2 linked regions of the Candidatus Palibaumannia cicadellinicola genome follow. Each later gene encodes a partner of the first gene's protein in a complex. Links are inferred from orthologs where the notes say so. Each region holds a gene or a part of one and is shown in the gene's direction. Other genes may lie near its edges.

The links.
Region 2: the proteins of manX (region 1) and ptsH are in contact, whole or in part, in an NMR structure (PDB 1VRC), measured with the Escherichia coli proteins. The link is inferred for Candidatus Palibaumannia cicadellinicola from one-to-one orthologs.

The regions. Positions count from the first base shown.
Region 1 is NZ_CP008985.1:515,743-525,726, reverse strand. What follows is about bases 7,146-9,984. They hold manX (PTS mannose transporter subunit IIAB), read left to right. Parts: upstream 7,146-8,001; coding sequence 8,002-8,967; downstream 8,968-9,984. Other genes in these bases: IM45_RS02490 (PTS mannose transporter subunit IID), read left to right, coding at 9,824-9,984; IM45_RS02495 (PTS mannose/fructose/sorbose transporter subunit IIC), read left to right, coding at 8,999-9,805; IM45_RS02505 (TerC family protein), read right to left, coding at 7,146-7,360. Also shown: IM45_RS02540 (DHA2 family efflux MFS transporter permease subunit), read left to right, coding at 1-1,249; gltX (glutamate--tRNA ligase), read left to right, coding at 1,650-3,059; oxygen-dependent tRNA uridine(34) hydroxylase TrhO, read right to left, coding at 3,227-4,162; pabB (aminodeoxychorismate synthase component I), read left to right, coding at 4,310-5,692; more of IM45_RS02505, read right to left, coding at 5,798-7,145. UniProt on the Escherichia coli protein: The phosphoenolpyruvate-dependent sugar phosphotransferase system (sugar PTS), a major carbohydrate active transport system, catalyzes the phosphorylation of incoming sugar substrates concomitantly with their translocation across the cell membrane.
Region 2 is NZ_CP008985.1:87,897-97,895, forward strand. Bases 2,343-5,196 are described here. They hold ptsH (phosphocarrier protein Hpr), read left to right. Parts: upstream 2,343-3,567; coding sequence 3,568-3,825; downstream 3,826-5,196. Other genes in these bases: cysK (cysteine synthase A), read left to right, coding at 2,366-3,334; ptsI (phosphoenolpyruvate-protein phosphotransferase PtsI), read left to right, coding at 3,881-5,196. Outside these bases: NAD-dependent DNA ligase LigA, read right to left, coding at 1-1,231; cell division protein ZipA, read right to left, coding at 1,302-2,093; more of ptsI, read left to right, coding at 5,197-5,605; dapE (succinyl-diaminopimelate desuccinylase), read left to right, coding at 5,857-6,990; purC (phosphoribosylaminoimidazolesuccinocarboxamide synthase), read right to left, coding at 7,041-7,754; purM (phosphoribosylformylglycinamidine cyclo-ligase), read left to right, coding at 8,057-9,100; purN (phosphoribosylglycinamide formyltransferase), read left to right, coding at 9,100-9,765.

The DNA.
Region 1 (9,984 bases):
TATAACTTCTTTTTTATGTGGTATCGCGCAAAAGCTGACACAGCTTGTCATTTACCGTGCCTTGCAGGGCTTCTTTGCTGGACCACTTTACCCTATTTCTCAGACGCTATTATTATCTCTTTATCCCGCAGTAAAGCGAGGAATGGCGTTATCACTACTAGCTATGGTAACCGTAGTCGCACCTATTATCGGGCCATTAGCAGGAGGGTGGATCACTGATAGTTACTCCTGGTCTTGGATTTTCTTTATCAATGTACCAACCGGTATCTTTGCTATAATTGTAGTTTTTATACAACTCAAAAGTAGACCTGAAGATACTTCATATCAACCTATTGATTATGTTGGTTTGTTATTATTAGTATTGGGAGTAACAATATTACAAGTAGTACTAGATAAAGGTAATAATCTTGATTGGTTTGAATCAGTTTTTGTCACTCTTGGTGTTTTAATTGCGGTTTTATTGTTAATCGCATTGGTACTATGGGAACTGACTCACCAGTATCCTATAATTAATTTTCGTTTATTTAAACATCATAACTTTTTAGTAGGTACACTAACGCTAATATTAGGCTATTCTGGATTTTTTAGTCTTAACTTAATTTTACCACAATGGTTACAAAATCAGCTGAATTATACTCCTCTTTGGGCCGGATTAGCAACAGCACCTATTGGTATTGTTCCAGTTTTTATATCACCACTAGTTGGACGTTATGGACAAAAATTAGACCTCAGGTTATTAGCCGGTTGTGCATTTTTAGTAATCGGACTTTCCTGTTTTATGCGATCTAATTTTAATATTCAGGTAGATTATTATCATATTGCTATGATCCAGTGTTTTATGGGTATCGGAGTTGCGCTATTTTTTATGCCTATAACTAATATTTTATTATCTAGTTTACCACAGACAGATATCGCAGATGGTTCTGGTCTCGCAACTTTTCTACGTGTACTAGGAAGTAGCTTTGCTGCTTCCCTTACTAACTGGTTTTGGCAGCAACGAAATATTTTCCATCATGCACAGTTAACCGAGAATATTACTTCCGACAATCCTACAATACAGTTTTATATCGAGCAGCTAGACGGTAGTAGACAGATAATCATGGCACAGTTAGAACAAATGATCGAAGTACAGTCGGCCATGCTTTCTACTATAGAATATTTTACCCTACTAGGATGGATATTTTTGTTGCTTATTATAATTATTATTTTTGCGAAACCACCATTTATTTATATAGATAGTGGCAAATAAGAAATACTTCAAACTAATTGTAATGTCAATTTAAATTTGAGTACACTGGAAGTGTAGGTCGTGCAGGATTCGAACCTGCGACCAATTGATTAAAAGTCAACTGCTCTACCAACTGAGCTAACGACCCATTTTTTTATTAATGTGGTAGGTGATGACGGGTTCGAACCGCCGACCCCCTCCTTGTAAGGGAGGTGCTCTCCCAACTGAGCTAATCACCCATAGCTACTAGCAATGTATACTGACATTATAAGAAACGACTAAGATGAGTCAACGATTTTTATCAGGATAATTTTATTTGTCTTAAAATAATCTAATGAAATTATAGTAAACAAAAAGTTTGTTTTATTCAATATTCGAATATTCAATATATCAATAATATATAAATAAGGCTATGTGATTGATGAAAATCAAAACACGTTTTGCGCCTAGTCCAACAGGTTTTCTTCATATTGGTGGTGCGCGTACTGCATTCTATTCTTGGTTATTTGCACGTCATCATGGTGGTGAATTTATCTTACGCATAGAAGATACCGACCTAGAGCGTTCAACACCGCAGGCGATTAACGCAATCATTGATAGCATGAAGTGGCTAAAAATAGACTGGGATCATGGCCCCTACTTCCAAACTAAACACTTTGCTCGCTATAACTATATTATTAATCATATGCTAAAAAACGGTTCGGCATATAAATGTTATTGCTCAGAAAAGAGACTAGAAGAGTTACGCCAAAATCAAATGATTAATGGTAAAAAACCACGTTACGACGGACGGTGTCGTAATAGTTATGAAAATCATTTGTCTAATGATCCTTACGTAGTACGTTTTCGTAATCCGCAAGAAGGTTCTGTTATATTTAACGATTTAATTCGTGGGACTATTCAATATAGTAATACAGAATTAGATGATCTTATTATTAGGCGTACCGAAGGTACGCCTACCTATAATTTTTGCGTTGTAGTCGATGATTTAGACATGAAAATAACTCACGTCATTCGTGGTGAAGATCATATTAATAATACACCACGCCAAATTAATATCCTAAAAGCTTTAGGTGCACCGATACCAAAGTATGCTCATGTATCAATGATTATGGGTTATGATGGCAAAAATCTTTCTAAACGGCATGGGGCAGTAGGAGTAATGCAGTACCGCGATGATGGTTTTCTCCCTGAAGCCTTACTGAATTATTTAGTTCGCCTAGGTTGGTCTTATGGAAATCAAGAAATTTTTTCCTTAGATGAAATGAAGAAACTCTTTAATCTCGAAGCGATCAGCAAATCAGCTAGCTCATTTGATAGTAAAAAGTTATTGTGGTATAATCATGTTTATATAAAAAATTTACCTATAGACTATATAACAAAAAATTTATTTTGGCATATGAAGCATCAGGGTATCGATATGTCTATCGGTCCTCCACTAACTGACTTAGTGAAACTTTTTCGTGAACGTTGTAAAACTCTCAAAGAAATGGCGAGTAATTGCTATTATTTTTACCAAGATTTTAGAGAGTTTGAAACTAAAGCAGCAAAAACTTATTTATTGCCAGAAGCAACGAAGCCACTACAGATAGTGCGAGAGAAGCTCTCATCTTTAAATAATTGGACAAAAGAATCAGTGCATGACGTTATTAAGCAAACAGCTGATGAATTACAAGTGAAAATCGAAAAAGTTAGTATGCCATTACGAGTTGCAGTAACTGGTACTAGTCAGTCACCTACTATAGACATGACTATTTTAGCTATAGGTAAATTACGTTCGTTAAAACGTATTAATATGGCACTAAATTTTATTGCGAAATATCCCATATAGCTAATAGCTTTTAGTAATTGACATATTGTAGTATAATATATATTATATGATAAAATCTTATGGTAAAGCCTAAAGTTAGGGGCTATAGCTCAGATGGAAGAGTACTTGCATGGCATGCAAGAGGTCAGCGGTTCAATTCCGCTTAGCTCCACCATAAAATTTTATCTCTAAACTTTACTTTGACATATAATATTACAGCAACCACTATATTTTTTAGCACAGTTTGGACATTGAATAAAGAGAATATGGCAGTCCTGGTTACGACAATTTGTATGACGATCACAATAATCTTGACATTGATTACAATGTGCAATTACTTCAGACGTAATTCGTTCACCTAAACGTTCGTCAAAAACAAAATTTTTTCCAATAAATTTTAGAGGTAATCCTAGCTTTCTAGCACGATTAGTATACTCAATAATTCCACCTTCTATATGGTAAATATTCTTAAAACCATTATGTAACATCCAGGCACTAGCTTTTTCGCAGCGTATACCACCAGTACAATACATCACAATACTTTTATTTTTATTATCTTGTAACATATTGACAACCATTAATAGCTGCTCGCGGAAGGTATGAGATGGTATCTTAAGAGCCTGCTTAAAATGGCCAACTTCATATTCATAGTGATTACGCATATCTACAAAAAGCACCTCAGGATTTTCTGCCATGAGGTTTACTTCTTCAGCTTTTAAATAATGTCCAACGTTTAAATGATTAAAATTAGGATCTTGAATCCCGTCTGCGACAATCCGCGACCGTACTTTCATGCGTAGAACCCAGAAAGATTGGCAGTCGTTATCTAGTGATATATTAAGCCGTAATTTATCTAACTGTGGGTTAGTAGTATATAGTACTGTACGAAAAGTCTCAAAATAACTTTTGGGTACACTAATTTGCCCATTAATGCCTTCAGCAGCGATATAAATGCGGCCAAAAATATCTAAATTATTTAGTTTACGATAAAGAGAATCACGAAAACTATGAGGATCTGAGATAACAAAATATTTATAAAAAGAAACCGTAGTACGCGGTTCTGTTTCAGCCAGCATACGTGTACGTAATACTTTGCGAGAAACTCTGTTATGTAAAACTTCCATGAGTAATTTTTCTCTTATATCTCTTGATTAGCAATAAAAAGTAAATAACTTCACCGATACTATTGACATGAGTGATTTTATCATATTGTTTGTTAGGAATAGTTACACGTAGATCTTTATTATTAGCACCGTAGGAAATATGATTTCATGATACAACCATACCTAATGAATTTACCTTACCAGCCTCATGCAGTGCTAGATATTTTTACACCACTCTCTACTCAACCTTGGTCTATGTTACTACACTCTAGTGACAGCAACCATTCAGATAGTTGTTTTGATATTATCGTTGCTAAGCCTGTAGTTACGTTGGTGACTAAAAACGGTATTACTGAAATATGTAGGGGCACAGACTGCAAATTTAGTGATATAGATCCTTTTATTCTGGTAAAGCAACAATTAGAACAAATGAATATCATTACCAAAACGAATAAGCAGTTACCTTTTCAGGGCGGAGCTCTAGGTTTATTTGGCTATGATCTCGCACGGTATATTGAAAATCTACCAAATTTAGCAGAACGTGATTTACATCTACCAGATATGGCAGTCGGTCTTTACGACTGGGCAATTATTGCAGATCATCATAGGCGTAAATTAACACTTGTTAGTCATAAAGATCCTCAAACAATTTTAGCTAATTTAGTTGATACAGCACCACAACCTACTGCTATGTTTCGTCTTCATACACAATGGGAATCTAATATGACTCGTGCCGATTATGGAAAAAAATTTCGTCAGATACAACAACATCTACAAGCTGGAGACTGTTATCAAGTTTGCCTTTCCCAAAGATTCAGCGCTACTTGTAGCGGTGATGAATGGTCTGCTTTCCGATATTTAGTAACATATAACCGCGCACCTTTTTCAGCTTTTATTCGTCTTCCGGAGCAAGCGACTGTACTAAGCTTATCTCCAGAGCTATTTTTGAGATTACGCGGTAACGTAATTGAATCTCGTCCAATTAAAGGTACACTACCTCGTATTATGAATTCATCTAGCCCTACCTGCAGCAGGGATAAATTAGAGAGGATACGTTTAGCAACGTCAGCTAAGGATTGTGCTGAAAATCTTATGATTGTTGATTTATTACGTAATGATATAGGTCGAGTGGCTCTACCAGGCAGTGTACGGGTACCATCACTTTTTGCAATCGAGACTTTTCCAGCAGTATACCATATGGTTAGCACTATTACGGCAAAATTATCCCCACATCACTCTGCCTGTGATTTATTACGTGCGTGCTTTCCTGGGGGATCGATTATAGGAGCACCTAAAGTACGAGCGATGAAAATTATTGAGCAACTAGAACCACATTGCCGCAACGCCTGGTGCGGCAGTATCGGTTATTTCAGTTATTGTGGAACAATGGATATGAATATTGCTATTAGAACCTTGATCATTGATCAAAATCAGATCTACTGTTCAGTTGGCGGTGGTATTGTCGCCGATAGTAACGAAGAAGCTGAATATAAAGAGACCCTGGCAAAAGCAGCAACATTGCTACCATTACTAGAACGATTTAATAGATAATAATCAGATGTTAGCAAGTATTATGTACTTTAAATATTTCGAACATATATTAGATATAATCTTAAATTAACATTTACTACTTGAGTTAAATAATAATACTAAATTTCATGCTAATTTTTGAGTATTTGGTGAAATACGTTCAATCCATACCTGTTCAATACGATATTCTATCATTTGTCTAATGGTAAAACGCCACTGATGAATAATAAGTACTTCACCTTCCACTGGCATATGATTACATTGAGACATTAATAGTCCAGCTAAAGATGTAATCTTACTATGATGACGTACAAGATTTTGGGTGTTTAAAACATTCTGCAAAGTAGAAATATTTGTGCTACCTTTCGCCAGCCATCCCTCATTACTAATTTTAATATCTAATGTATCTTCTAAATCTTCAGAAGTCAATTTACCAGTAATTGCTTCTAGTATATCTAGCGGTGTTATTAAACCCTGAATCACACCTAACTCATTTGAAACTATTACTAAGCTTCCTTTAGCACGGCGTAGCTCTGTTAAACAGTTTAAAACATCTAGAGTATCTAGTACGACAATAGCAGGATTTACTACCTCGTAAGCCTTCATATGTTCGCCATCTGCGATAGCGCTCATACAATCTTTGGTGTGCACTATGCCTATCAAATGATCTAATTTTCCATAACAAAGAGGCAGCATATTATGCTGCGTATTCATAAGCTTAATTTGTAGTTCCTCAATCGGTAGCTTACTATTTAACCAGGAAATTTGATTCCGTGGAGTCATAATACTACGTAGGTTTCTTGAGGCCAACGATAAAACATTAGTGATCATACAATATTCGGTTTCAGCAAAATTTGCTGACTGGAGTGAGGAAACAAAATTCTCTTCATTAACTGATGGTTGAGACTGAGTTCTTCCACCCATTAGTAGCATAATAGCCTCTGACGTACGATCACGCAAAGGTTTGCTAGACTGATGTTTCATCAAATTACGCCAAGCTATCTGATTCAAAATCTCAATCAGAATTGAGAAACCAATCGCAGTGTATAGGTATTTTTTATTCACATGAACGCCTAATCCTTCTGCAATCAAGCTGACACTGATCATTAATAAAAAGCTTAAACAAAGCACGACTACAGTATGATTAGTATTAACAAAATGTGTTAAAAATTTAGAAACTAATATCATTATAGCCATAGCAATTACTACCGCAGTAATAGTCACAGTAAGATTATTAACTATACCTACGGCTGTCATAACTGAATCTAGGGAAAAAACAGCATCAAGAGCTACAATCTGTACTACAATAGTACAAAAACTAGCATAACCGCGGCTAGCATTGCTATGCTGTTCTTTATTTTCTAAACGTTCGTGTAGTTCCGTAGTAGCTTTAAATAATAAAAAAAAACCACCTAGTAGCAAAATTAGATCGCGACCGGAAAAAGATAAGGACATTATACGGAATAAAGGCCACGTAAGGGTAACAATCCATGATATAAAAGAAAGCAGCACTAGACGAATTACTAGTGCTAAAACAAGCCCAATAATACGGGCACTATCTCGTTTTTTAGGCGATAATTTATCTGCAAGAACAGCTACAAAAACAAGATTATCGATACCTAAAATTATTTCTAGCATTACTAGGGTCAGTAATCCCACCCAAATTGAGGGGTCTATTAGCAATTCTATCACGGGAAAGACTCCATTCCATAAACATAAGGTAGTCCAGGCAATAAACTATTGCCGGAGGTTAGGTGAATCCGCATTTGTTGCTAACAAGCAGAAACTATCCGCTAGCTAAGTAGCTAAGAAGCAAATTATTTTGATAAGTGGGATCGAACATTACGACACAACATATCCAGCGCATGATGCTAGTTAGATAATATCATTTAATTTTTGCTGATCGAAATGATCAATTAGTTATTGATAGCTCATAGTAAAAATATGTGTTTATTATAAAAAACAAAGTTTGTCTTTATTGGAAAGAGTAGGTGGCATAAAGAACCTTTTTTCGTGTTAACTACTAATTATTCTGTTATCTACACTATAATTGATATGTTTGCTACGATCTTAGTAATTAAATAACTGATCGTTGTCACAATTTTTGTTATTTTCATACTTAACTTAATTTAAGTTTACTTTATAATAGTATAAATTCATAACTATTTTGGATAAATCTAGTAAATTTATCTATGTGATAAACTTTAGCTAATCATATCATTTGTTTGCAGTATAAGTGAGACTAATCAAAAGTTATAGCTTTTAACTCATAACTGACTAACCGTAAAACGTATATAATCAATCCATATTGTTAACAGAAGGAGGTATTTGTGAGTATTGCTATCATTATTGGCACTCACGGGTCAGCGGCTGAGGAATTACTGAAAACTGCAGAAATGATTTTGGGTGAACAAAAAAATGTCGCTTGGATAGATTTTTATCCTGGAGAAAATACTGACACCTTGATTGAAAAATATAGTGCTAGACTAGAAAATATGGATACTACTACTGGAGTATTATTTTTAGTTGATACCTGGGGAGGTAGTCCCTTTAATGCTGCAAGTAAGATAGTTATGAATAGTAAGCAGGATCACTATGAAGTCGTGTCTGGCGTGAATATTCCTATGCTAACTGAAATATTTATGGCACGCGACGACAATTTATTATTCCAGGAATTAGTTAAAATTGCTGTTGAAACCGGTCGTTTCGGTGTTAAAGCGCTAACAGCGGAGAAACTCACTGAGACAGTCAACCTTCATACTCAGAATCAGACAGTACCAGTAAAAGCTAAGTCTGGTGGTCATATGACTATTATTTTAGCTAGAATTGATGATCGTTTGATTCATGGACAAATAGTAACAAGATGGACTAAAGAGACGAATGTTAAACGCATTATTGTTGTCAATGATCAAGTAGCAGCAGATACTATGCGAAAAATACTTCTTACCCAAGTTGCTCCTCCAGGAGTGACAGCACATGTAGTAGATGTAGCTAAAGCTATTCGTGTGTATAACAATCCGAAATATGCTAACGATCGCGTAATGCTATTATTTACTAATCCAACCGATGTCTTACGCATGGTAGAAGGTGGAGTATCTCTCCCCACAATTAACATCGGTGGTATGGCGTTTTGTCATGGTAAAACTCAAATCAATAATGCCGTATCAGTAGATGATAAAGATATCACGGCATTTAAAAAACTAAATGAGTGCGGTATTAAACTAGAAGTTCGTCAAGTACCTTCAGATACTCCACTCAATATCATAGATTTAATTAACAAAAAACTAGGCAAATAAAAACCCCTACGCATGTCAGAGGAAAAGTGCAATGGAGATTACCACGCTTCAAATAATACTAATATTTATCGTGGGCTGTATTGCAGGCATAGAATCGATTCTTGACGAATTTCAGTTTCACCGACCACTATTAGCGTGCACCTTAATCGGTCTTGTTTTAGGAGATATGAAAACAGGTATTCTTGTTGGTGGTACGCTTGAAATGATCGCACTAGGCTGGATGAATGTTGGTGCTGCGGTAGCACCTGATACTGCCTTAGCAGCAATAATTGCTACCATCCTAGTGATTATAGGCAATCAAGAAATTAGTGCTAGTATTGCACTAGCTATTCCTATTGCAGCAGCTGGACAGGTACTGACGATTATCGTGCGTACTCTAACTATCGCATTTCAGCACGCAGCGGACAATGCGGCAGAACATGGTAACCTCAACGCTCTAAGTCGAATCCATATTTCAGCACTACTATTACAAGCAATACGTACTGCAATGCCAGTAGTTATTGTGGCGATATCAGTCAGTACCGAAATGATGCATTCTATACTCACTTCTATTCCAGAAGTAGTTACTAATGGCCTGAATATCGTCGGCGGTATGATTATGATCGTAGGTTATGCGATGGTTATTAATATGATGCGTACGAGTTATTTAATGCCATTTTTCTACTTAGGTTTTGTAACAGCAGCATTTACTAGCTTTAATATAATAGCGTTAGGTGTAATAGGCCTCATGATGGCGATTCTTTATATCCAGCTTCGTACGCAACGTACTAATGTTACCGGACATATAACATCGGCGCAAAATACTAACAATAATAATCTTGATAATGAATTAGATTAATTGAATTGGGTGAGAGTAATGAGAGATACGACAACCACTAGTACTAGCGAAACCAAAACAATAGATACAACAACGACTAGTGCTAGCCAAACCAAACTAACGCCTGGTGATATTCGCGCGGTGTTTCTTCGTTCTAATTTACTTCAAGCATCATGGAACTTCGAACGTATGCAAGCACT
Region 2 (9,999 bases), 430 kb from region 1 along the record:
CTGGACAGTGTCGGGGACATTTCACTGTATGCGCATCCGTAGACCGTTGCGCGGTCACAACATTGATAATCTGCGGTATCACGTGACCGGCACGGCGAATCACGACCGTATCACCGATCATCAATCCAAGGCGTTTAATTTCATCATAATTATGTAAGCTAGCGTTACTAACTAGAGCACCAGCAACCAAAACGGGCTCTAGCCGTGCTACTGGCGTTATTCTCCCAGTACGACCGACCTGAAACTCAATATTTTGTACCCGGGTTAGTTGCTCCTGAGCCGGGAATTTATAAGCAATGGCCCAGCGAGGCGCACGAGCGATAAAGCCAAGCTGCTGCTGCTGCACTAAAGAATCGACCTTAATTACGACACCATCGATGTTAAAACCTAGCACCGGCCTCATCTTAAGCACCTGGCGATAAAACCCTAAAACCTTATTGTAGCCTGCACAACGGCGGATACGATCACTGACGGGCAAGCCCCATATTTTAAACTGCTGCAAGAGTTCCCAATGACCTCCTGGTAGTTCTTTTCCTTCGATTAGTCCTACTCCATAACACAAAAAATTTAGTGATCGTGTCGCGGTAATAGCAGGATCTATTTGTCGTAGCGAGCCAGCCGCTGCGTTGCGCGGATTAGCAAAAACCTTGCTTTTTTCTCGTTTCGCTATCTCATTCAGACGCAGGAAACCGGCTTCTGACATAAAAACTTCGCCACGAATTTCAATTAAGCGTGGCACATTGCCGTCATCTTTCAACCATAACGGAATCATACGTATAGTGCGCACATTAGTAGTGACGTCTTCACCTATCAGACCGTCTCCGCGAGTCGCAGCTCGTATTAGCTTACCATTTTTATAGAGTAAACTTACTGCTAGTCCGTCTAATTTTAGTTCACAGCAGTAGGTTAGATCATCGTTATGCTTTAATCTATCACGCACCCGCTTATCAAAAGTAAGGAAATCTGTATCTTCTAATATTTTATCTAGTGAGAGCATCGGCACCTTGTGGCGTACCTGGCGAAAGCGGCTTTGTGCTTGTCCACCAACATGTTGTGTGGGAGAATCGTTGGTTAGAAGATCAGGACGTTGCTTTTCTAGTTCGCGTAATTGCGTCATAACCCAGTCATATTCAACATCAGACACTTCTGGTGCGTCTTCTACGTAATATAACCAATTCCAATAACGTAGCTGTTCACGTAATTGCTGAATATGTTGTTCGATCTGTTTCATGGAGAATTTCATTCTCGCAGCAAAATAAGATATAAGCTAAGAAATTAAACTATTTTACCAAACGGTAGCGTCAAGTGCCGTTATTGATCTCCAGAATATTATAGATACGCGCTTTATATACATCTAACTTTTGCGGAGTCAACATATTACGCTTATCATCTAACACGACGCCGCCGCAATCATCGGCAATCTGCTGGGCAGATTGTAACATCAGCTTGAAGTTCTGATGGGCATCACCATAGGATGGTACTATCATGAACATAGATATGCCAGGAGTCGTAAATGTGGTCATGTTCTCCGTATTAAACCAACCAGGTTTGATCATATTTGCTAAACTAAATAGTACTGGTCCGCCGCCAGTAGGACTCAAATGACGGTGAAATATCTTCATATCACCAAATTGGAATCCAGCCTGTAAAAGGCTTTGCCATAAGTCTTCCCCGCCTATTACAGTGCCATTATAGGCAGCTATATTTAGCACAAGCACTGTTTCCCTTTCCCTATGAGGTGCCTGTGTAGTCTGAGTCTGCTGTGCGGAACACGAAGCATGGCTTTCCTGTTGAGTCTCATACGCTAACAAAGGTTCATCCGGCGGTATTAGTACGTCATAGTTAAATGAATCGTACTTAGTGTACGTGCACTCAAATGGTACGTCATTATCAAAATCTGGTTTATCTATATTTGTCTTATCAGATAGCTGCGTTTCACTATCACTACCATCCTGATATTTTTTTTTAGTTACTGAAGGATCGTGGAAAACTGCAGACTGCTCTTTACGACTAGTCCAAAAACCATGTAACAGCAGTACAATGATGGCCATTCCACCCATAATAATTAATATTAGACGCAAATTTTGTATCATTACTATCTCAGCTATTTGAGTTCATTTGATATTACCTACCAAACTGGCAAAACATTTATTCTTTTAAACTGTATTTCTCCGTGCCGACAAGTACAAGTCTTATAGTACAAAGTATTTCTAAGTTGATGGTAAAATACCAACATAGCAAATTCTATTTTGAAAACTTATTTCTTAATAACATATCGATAGATGATTATTTTACTTTTACCGATATACTGAAAGAGTATACTTATACTTAAATTATTCCTCTAATCTGTACTATAGGACTGGCCATGAGCAAAATTTACGAAGACAATTCGCTGACAATCGGCCATACCCCGCTTGTCCGTTTAAACCGTATTGGCAATGGCCGTATTCTAGCAAAAGTGGAATATCGTAATCCAAGTGGCAGCATTAAGTGCCGCATTGGTGCTAATATGATCTGGGATGCAGAGAAACGTGGCGTGCTAAAACCAGGTATAGAACTAGTAGAACCTACTAGCGGTAATACAGGTATTGCATTAGCCTATGTAGCGGCTGCACGTAGATATAAGCTAACTCTTACTATGCCAGAAACCATGAGTATTGAGCGGCGCAAACTACTGAAAGCCCTAGGAGCGAACTTAGTGCTGACTAATGGACAAAAAGGGATGAAGGGCGCTATTGCTAAAGCAGAAGAGATTGTTCTCACTAATCCAAAACGTTACCTTATGCTACAGCAGTTTAGTAATCCTGCTAACCCTGAGATTCATGAGCATACCACCGGCCCTGAAATATGGGAGGACACTGATGGAGAAGTGGATATTTTTATTGCTGGTGTTGGCACAGGCGGTACTCTAACTGGTGTCGGCCGTTATCTTAAGCGCCGCACCCAGAACCATAATGTGATCACAGTTGCGGTAGAACCTAGCGATTCGCCGGTGATCAGCCAGGCACTAGCTGGAGAAGTTATTACACCGGGACCACATAAAATTCAGGGTATTGGTGCCGGTTTCATTCCAGAAAACTTAGATCTAAGTATTATTGATCGTGTTGAAAAAATTACTAATGAAAAAGCAATCCATACCGCACGACGTTTAATGGAAGAGGAAGGCATCCTAGCTGGTATTTCTTCTGGTGCTGCGGTAGCTGCCGCGCTGAAATTACAAGAAGAAAAAACTTTATTTAATAAAAATATAGTTGTTATCTTGCCTTCTTCCGGTGAACGTTACCTCAGTACAGCTCTATTCGCAGATCTTTTCACAGCAACAGAATTACAATGAAATTTACCATAGCTTAATGAAAAGCACCCTACTGGGTGCTTTTTTGTAGTTAATATGCATGAAGCAATTATTATCTGCATATTGTAGTTTGTTATAAATGATATTTGAAATTATTTATCATAGCGTAGCGACTGTAGGACTAGTTCTTAATTATAATATAAGCTAAAGTAAACCTTTTAGGTTAAACTTTAGCACCATGAGACTGATATAATCTAATGAGTTGGGGAAACAAAATGTACCAACAAACAGTGATAATTACCGCTCCCAACGGTTTACATACTAGGCCAGCAACCCAGTTTGTCAAAAAAGCTAAAGGTTTTAATTCTGAAATTACCATCACCTCTAATGGTAAAAGCGTTAGTGCTAAAAGCTTGTTTAAACTGCAAACCCTCGGTCTTACGCATGGTACTATGATCACTATTGCCGCGAAAGGTGAAGACGAAAAGACAGCAGTAGAACATTTAGTCAAACTAATGGCAGAGCTTGTGTAATACATATAAAGGCACGTTATTTTTAGTTAACATATGTCACGAATAAGGTAGGGTTATGATTTCAGGCATATTAGCATCACCGGGCATTGCCTTTGGTAAAGCGCTACTCTTAAAAGAAGATAATATTGTCATCAACCGGAAAAACATTACTACCCCCCAGGTTGAACAAGAAGTCGAACGTTTTATCGCTGGACGCACCAAAGCGTCCGCACAGTTGGAAGCCATTAAAAAGAAAGCAGGTGCAACTTTCGGTAAAGAAAAAGAAGCTATATTAGAAGGACAAATTGCATTATTAGAAGACGAAGAATTTGAGCAGGACATCATAGTTCTGATTAAAGAAGATCTCGTAAGCGCCGATGCTGCTGTTTACTCTGTCATTGAGACTCAGGCTCAAGCACTAGAAAAACTTGACGACGAATATCTTAAAGAACGTGTCACTGATGTGCGTGACGTTGGTAAACGCCTGCTACGCAATATTCTTAGCATGCCTATCATTGATTTGAGTGCCATTAACGAAGAAGTAGTGCTAGTAGCTGTCGATCTGACACCATCCGAGACCGCGCAGCTGAATCTGGATAAAGTGCTAGGTTTTGTTACTAATCTAGGTGGTCAGACATCGCATACCTCTATTATGGCTCGCTCACTAGAATTGCCGGCAATAGTAGGTACCAGCAATGTGACAACAATAGTGAATAATGGTGACTACCTGATTATCGATGCAATTAACAACCATCTTTATATTAACCCAGCGCCGGTAATAGTAGAAAAACTAAAAAAGCTGCAAAGTCAGTATGTTGCTGAAAAAAACGAGCTAGCTAAGATTAAAGAACTACCAGCAATTACTATCGACGGGCACCAAGTAGAACTTTGCGCTAACATTGGTACTATACGTGAAATAGCCAGTGCGGAGCGTAATGGTGCAGAAGGTATCGGTCTTTATCGTACTGAATTTTTATTTATGAACCGCGATTCCCTGCCAAGCGAAGAAGAGCAATTTCAGGTCTATAAAAATATAGTAAAGTCGATGCCTACCGGTTGGGTTATAGCACGAACTCTAGATATAGGTGGTGACAAAGACCTCCCTTATATGCATCTACCGAAAGAAGACAACCCATTCCTAGGCTGGCGAGCGATCCGTATTGGCCTCGATCGTAAGGAAATATTACATACTCAGCTGCGCGCTATTCTTCGAGCGTCGGCATTTGGAAAACTACGTATCATGTATCCGATGATTATTTCAGTGGAAGAAGTACGTATCCTGAAGCTTGAATTAGATGTGCTAAAGGAGCAATTGCATAAAGAGCATCATAAGTTTGACAAAGATATTAAAGTTGGCGTTATGGTAGAAACACCGGCTGCAGCCGTGATAGCTAGTCATCTATCCAAGGAAGTAGACTTCTTTAGTATTGGAACAAACGATTTGACACAGTATACTCTTGCAGTCGATCGGGGTAATAAGTTAATTTCTCATCTTTATAATCCTATGTCTCCGGCTGTATTAATGTTAATTAAGCAAGTTATCGACGCATCTCATGCCGAAGGAAAATGGACTGGTATGTGTGGCGAGCTAGCAGGAGATGAACGTGCTACATTATTGTTATTAGGTATGGGACTAGATGAATTCAGTATGAGTGCAATTTCTCTCCCGCGTATAAAAAAAATTATTCGTAACACAACTTTTATTAATGCAAAATTATTAGCAGAAGAAGCACTAGCTCAACCAACCGCCGAAGATGTAATTAATCTAGTCAATAAGTTTATCAATAAGTTTATTAACTAAAAAGAGATGGGAAATAGTTACTCCTAAGTCAGGGTAAGAGATCTTCTGACGGAAGAAGAAACATTGAAGTGATTTTCAACGATAATATTATCAGTAATCCTGACGTTAGGTAACATTAAGTAAGTATGTGTATTAGCTCAGAGCAATCTACTTCAACTTGGGATAATGATTTGGTCGAAACATACCTTTGCTAGCTTACCTGTTGTTATTCCATGATACGTATAACACATTAACCGCCTGCGAGGTCCAATATGTCTTGTCCAGTTCTAGAACTCACGCAGCAGTTAATGATGTCTCCATCACTTAGCAATCAGGAGACCGGAGGCCAAGCTATCATAATTGCACGTCTACAGGCACTTGGCTTTACCATCGAACCTATGGTTTTCGATAACACCATAAATTTTTGGTCCTGGCGCGGTAATGGTCGTACGTTGGCCTTCTCCGGGCACACAGAAGTAGTGCCTAGTTATGGTGAGCAAAGCTGGGATAAGGAGAATCCACAGTTTAAACCAGCGCTACGTGATGGTATGCTATATGGCCGTGGCGCGGTAGATATGAAAGGCTCACTAGCAGCTATGGTCGTAGCCGCCGAGCGCTTTGTCAAACAACATCCGCACCATGAGGGCCGTCTAGCATTTCTGATAACTTCTGATGAAGAAGCGAGCGCACACAATGGAATAGGAACGGTTAAGGTAGTTGATACTCTGAGAGCTCGTAATGAACGGCTAGATTATTGTTTAGTAGGTGAACCTTCTAGCAAACGTCAGGTAGGAGATGTTATCAAAAACGGACGATGTGGATCGCTCATCGCTAATATTGTGGTTAAGGGCGTGCAGGATAATATTAGTTATCAGCATCTCGCGGATAACCCGGTACACCGAGCTATAAAACTATTACAAACTCTGGTATCCACAGAATGGGATCAAGGTAATGCTTTCTTCCCACCTACTACAATGCAGATTGCGAACATTCATGCTGGTACTAGTAGTATCCATGCTATACCAAGTGAACTAATAGTACAGTTGCATTTTCTGTTTAGCACCGAATTAACTGATGAAATCATCCGGAAGCGGGTGGATGCTATATTGCAACAATACGGCCTATATTACCACATTGACTGGTGGCTTTCCGGCAACCCATTTCTCACTACTCATGGAGAACTTTTAGAAGCGGTAGTTCGAGCAGTACAGCAATATCAAGAGATAACCCCTAGGTTAGAAACTACTGGAGGAACCTCCTACGGTCCCTTTATCGCACGCATGGGCGCGCAGATAGTTGAGCTCGGCCCGGTGAGCACAACTATCCATAAGGAGTGCGTTAGCGCTGCTGATTTACAGCTGTTGAGCCGTATGTACCAACGTATTATGGAGCTGCTAATTTTATAAAGTCTATTCGATGGTAATTGATTATATTGTATATAATCAAAACTTAGTAATTAGTTAAAAGAAACGCCGATACGTCTAGCTACTTCCTCGTATGCTTCAATAACACCGCCTAAGCTTTGACGAAAAAGATCTTTATCCATTTTCTTTAATGTTTTCTTATCCCATAATCGGCTAACGTCTGGAGAAAACTCATCACCTAAAACAACTTCGTCATTAAACAACCCAAACTCTAACTTAAAGTCTACCAAAATAAGTCCAGCATCATCAAAAAAATTTTTTAGAATATGATTAGTCTGATAAGTTAACTCTTTCATCTTAGCAAAATGCACCTCGCTAACCCAACCGAAGGTTCTGCAGTATGAAGCGTTGATGATTGGATCATTCATGGAGTCGTTTTTTAAAAATAAATCGTACAATGGAGGATCGAGAATCTGACCCTCTTTTATGCCTAAACGTTTTACGATTGAACCAGCAGCTCGGTTACGTACAACAAACTCTACAGGAATCATCTTTAGCTTCTTAACCAAAGTTTCATGATGAGATAGTACTCGCTCTATCTGTGTTGGAATACCGGATCTCAATAATTTTTGCATAATAATATAATTAAACTGATTATTTATCATACCTTTGCGATCAAATTGCTTGAGATACTTACCATCTAGCATTGAGATATCATTGCGGAATTCTAGTATCACAAAATGTGGGTCATCGGTAGTATAGACAGTTTTTGCTTTGCCGCGATAAAACTCCGCTAACTTTTTCATCTTTGCATTGATTCCTATTGACTTAACTATTGATCCTATTCTCTAGTTAATCCGCTGTATTAAAATAGTATTTTAGGGGGTAATATATCTAACTTACCGTTTTTGTTACTCATAATTGATGGGAACATATCATATAGCAGCAGAGTATGCCAGCTACTGTTTTGGTATACGCTCCTAATAAATCCTCTACTGATCATCGGTAAAATAAATATATATTCCTTTCTCGCAAATAATAGCTCATGCAGTTAAAATGATTTAGTTCCCATTTTTAAGCCATAAATTATTTTGGTAAATAGCGTACTATGATTGACAAAACCGTCTTCAGCTATAAAGAGGCAGGTGTAGATATCGATGCCGGTAATGCATTAGTCAACTATATTCAAGGTGTCGTTAAACAAACTGAACGTCCGGAAGTAATGAGTAAGTTGGGTGGATTCGGTGCTTTATGCGCGTTACCGCAGAAGTACCATGAGCCTATTCTGGTATCTTGCATTGACGGTGTTGGTACGAAACTCCGTCTGGCTATTGATTTAAAGCGATACCACACTATCGGGATCGATTTAGTAGCAATGTGCGTAAATGATTTAGTAGTACAAGGCGCTGAGCCTTTATTCTTTCTAGACTATTATGCTACTGGAAAACTTAATATAGAAACGGCTATGGTGGTGATACATAGTATCGCCGAAGGTTGCAGACAATCTGGTTGTGCACTCGTAGGTGGCGAAACTGCAGAAATGCCGGGTATATATCACGGTGAAGACTACGATATCGCGGGCTTCTGCGTCGGAGTCGTGGAAAAAGATAACATAATCGACGGCAGCATGGTACAAGCTGGCGATTCACTTCTAGCGTTGGCATCTAGCGGACTACACTCTAATGGCTATTCACTAGTGCGAAAAATTATAGCATGTCACCAGATTGACGCTAACTCTACTAAGGTAGAAGGAAAATTACTGGTAGATTATCTACTAACTCCTACGCGTATTTATGTTAAAACGCTGCTATCATTGATCCAGCAAATTCAGGTAAATGCTATCGTACATCTTACTGGTGGTGGATTCTGGGAAAATATCCCGCGCGTTCTACCAGTGAATACTCGGGCGATAATTAATGAAAATAGCTGGGAATGGCCAGCTGTATTCCATTGGATACAGCAAACTGGTAATATCAGCCATAATGAAATGTACCATATTTTCAACTGCGGAGTTGGTATGATTATCATAGTTCCTTCTACTAACCAAAAACAGGCGCTAAAAATTCTATCTAGCTTCGGAGAAAAAGCCTGGGTACTCGGTGAAATTAAGCAAGCTAAAGCTAAAAGTGAAAAGAAAGTTATGATTATCTGATGAAACGGCTTGTAGTTTTAATATCAGGTGAAGGAAGTAATCTCCAGGCGCTAATTGAAGCCTGTCAGCAGAGAAAGCTACCAGCGCAAATTTCGGCGGTAGTTAGTAACAAAGCTAGTGCCTACGGTCTAGTGCGCGCGGCAGTTATGAATATTCATGTCCATACCCTAGAAATTGAAAACTTTACTGAAAGTGAAGCTTTCGATCACGCTCTGATAGATATTATTGATCAATATCAACCTGATGCAGTGGTATTAGCAGGATATATGCGTCTTTTATCGGTGGCATTTGTCACCCACTACGCAGATCGTTTGTTAAATATCCATCCCTCGCTCTTACCACGTTATCCAGGTCTACATACTCACCGTCAGGCACTCACAAATGGTGACATAGTGCACGGAACTTCGGTACATTTCGTAACCGATAAGCTAGATAGTGGGCCCGTTATCTTGCAGGCACGAGTGCCTATTTTACCCAACGACGACGAAATCACATTAGCACTACGGGTAAAAAATCAGGAACATGTAATTTATCCTATTGTTATTGGCTGGTTACTATCAGGCAGATTAGTACTGCGCGCTGGTGCCGCCTGGCTAGATAACGTTCAACTGCCACCTAGCGGTTACGCTCTCAACTATCCGATAGTTACCTACAGTGATTTTTAGTAACCCATTACACTAAATTTACTTGTTATCTAAATCACAAACTATTACTGCGCACTAAACCTACACTTGATTACGTCCTCCAGAACGCCAGAGGAATCTCCCTACTTACAGCAACTCAACCATACGGTATTACAGTAATGTTGACCCTTTTAGCTAAGCATATAGGGATTGCATTGCCGATAGATCATATCAATTAGATGATTCATGTCGTTAAAGTTAAACAATAGCGTAAAT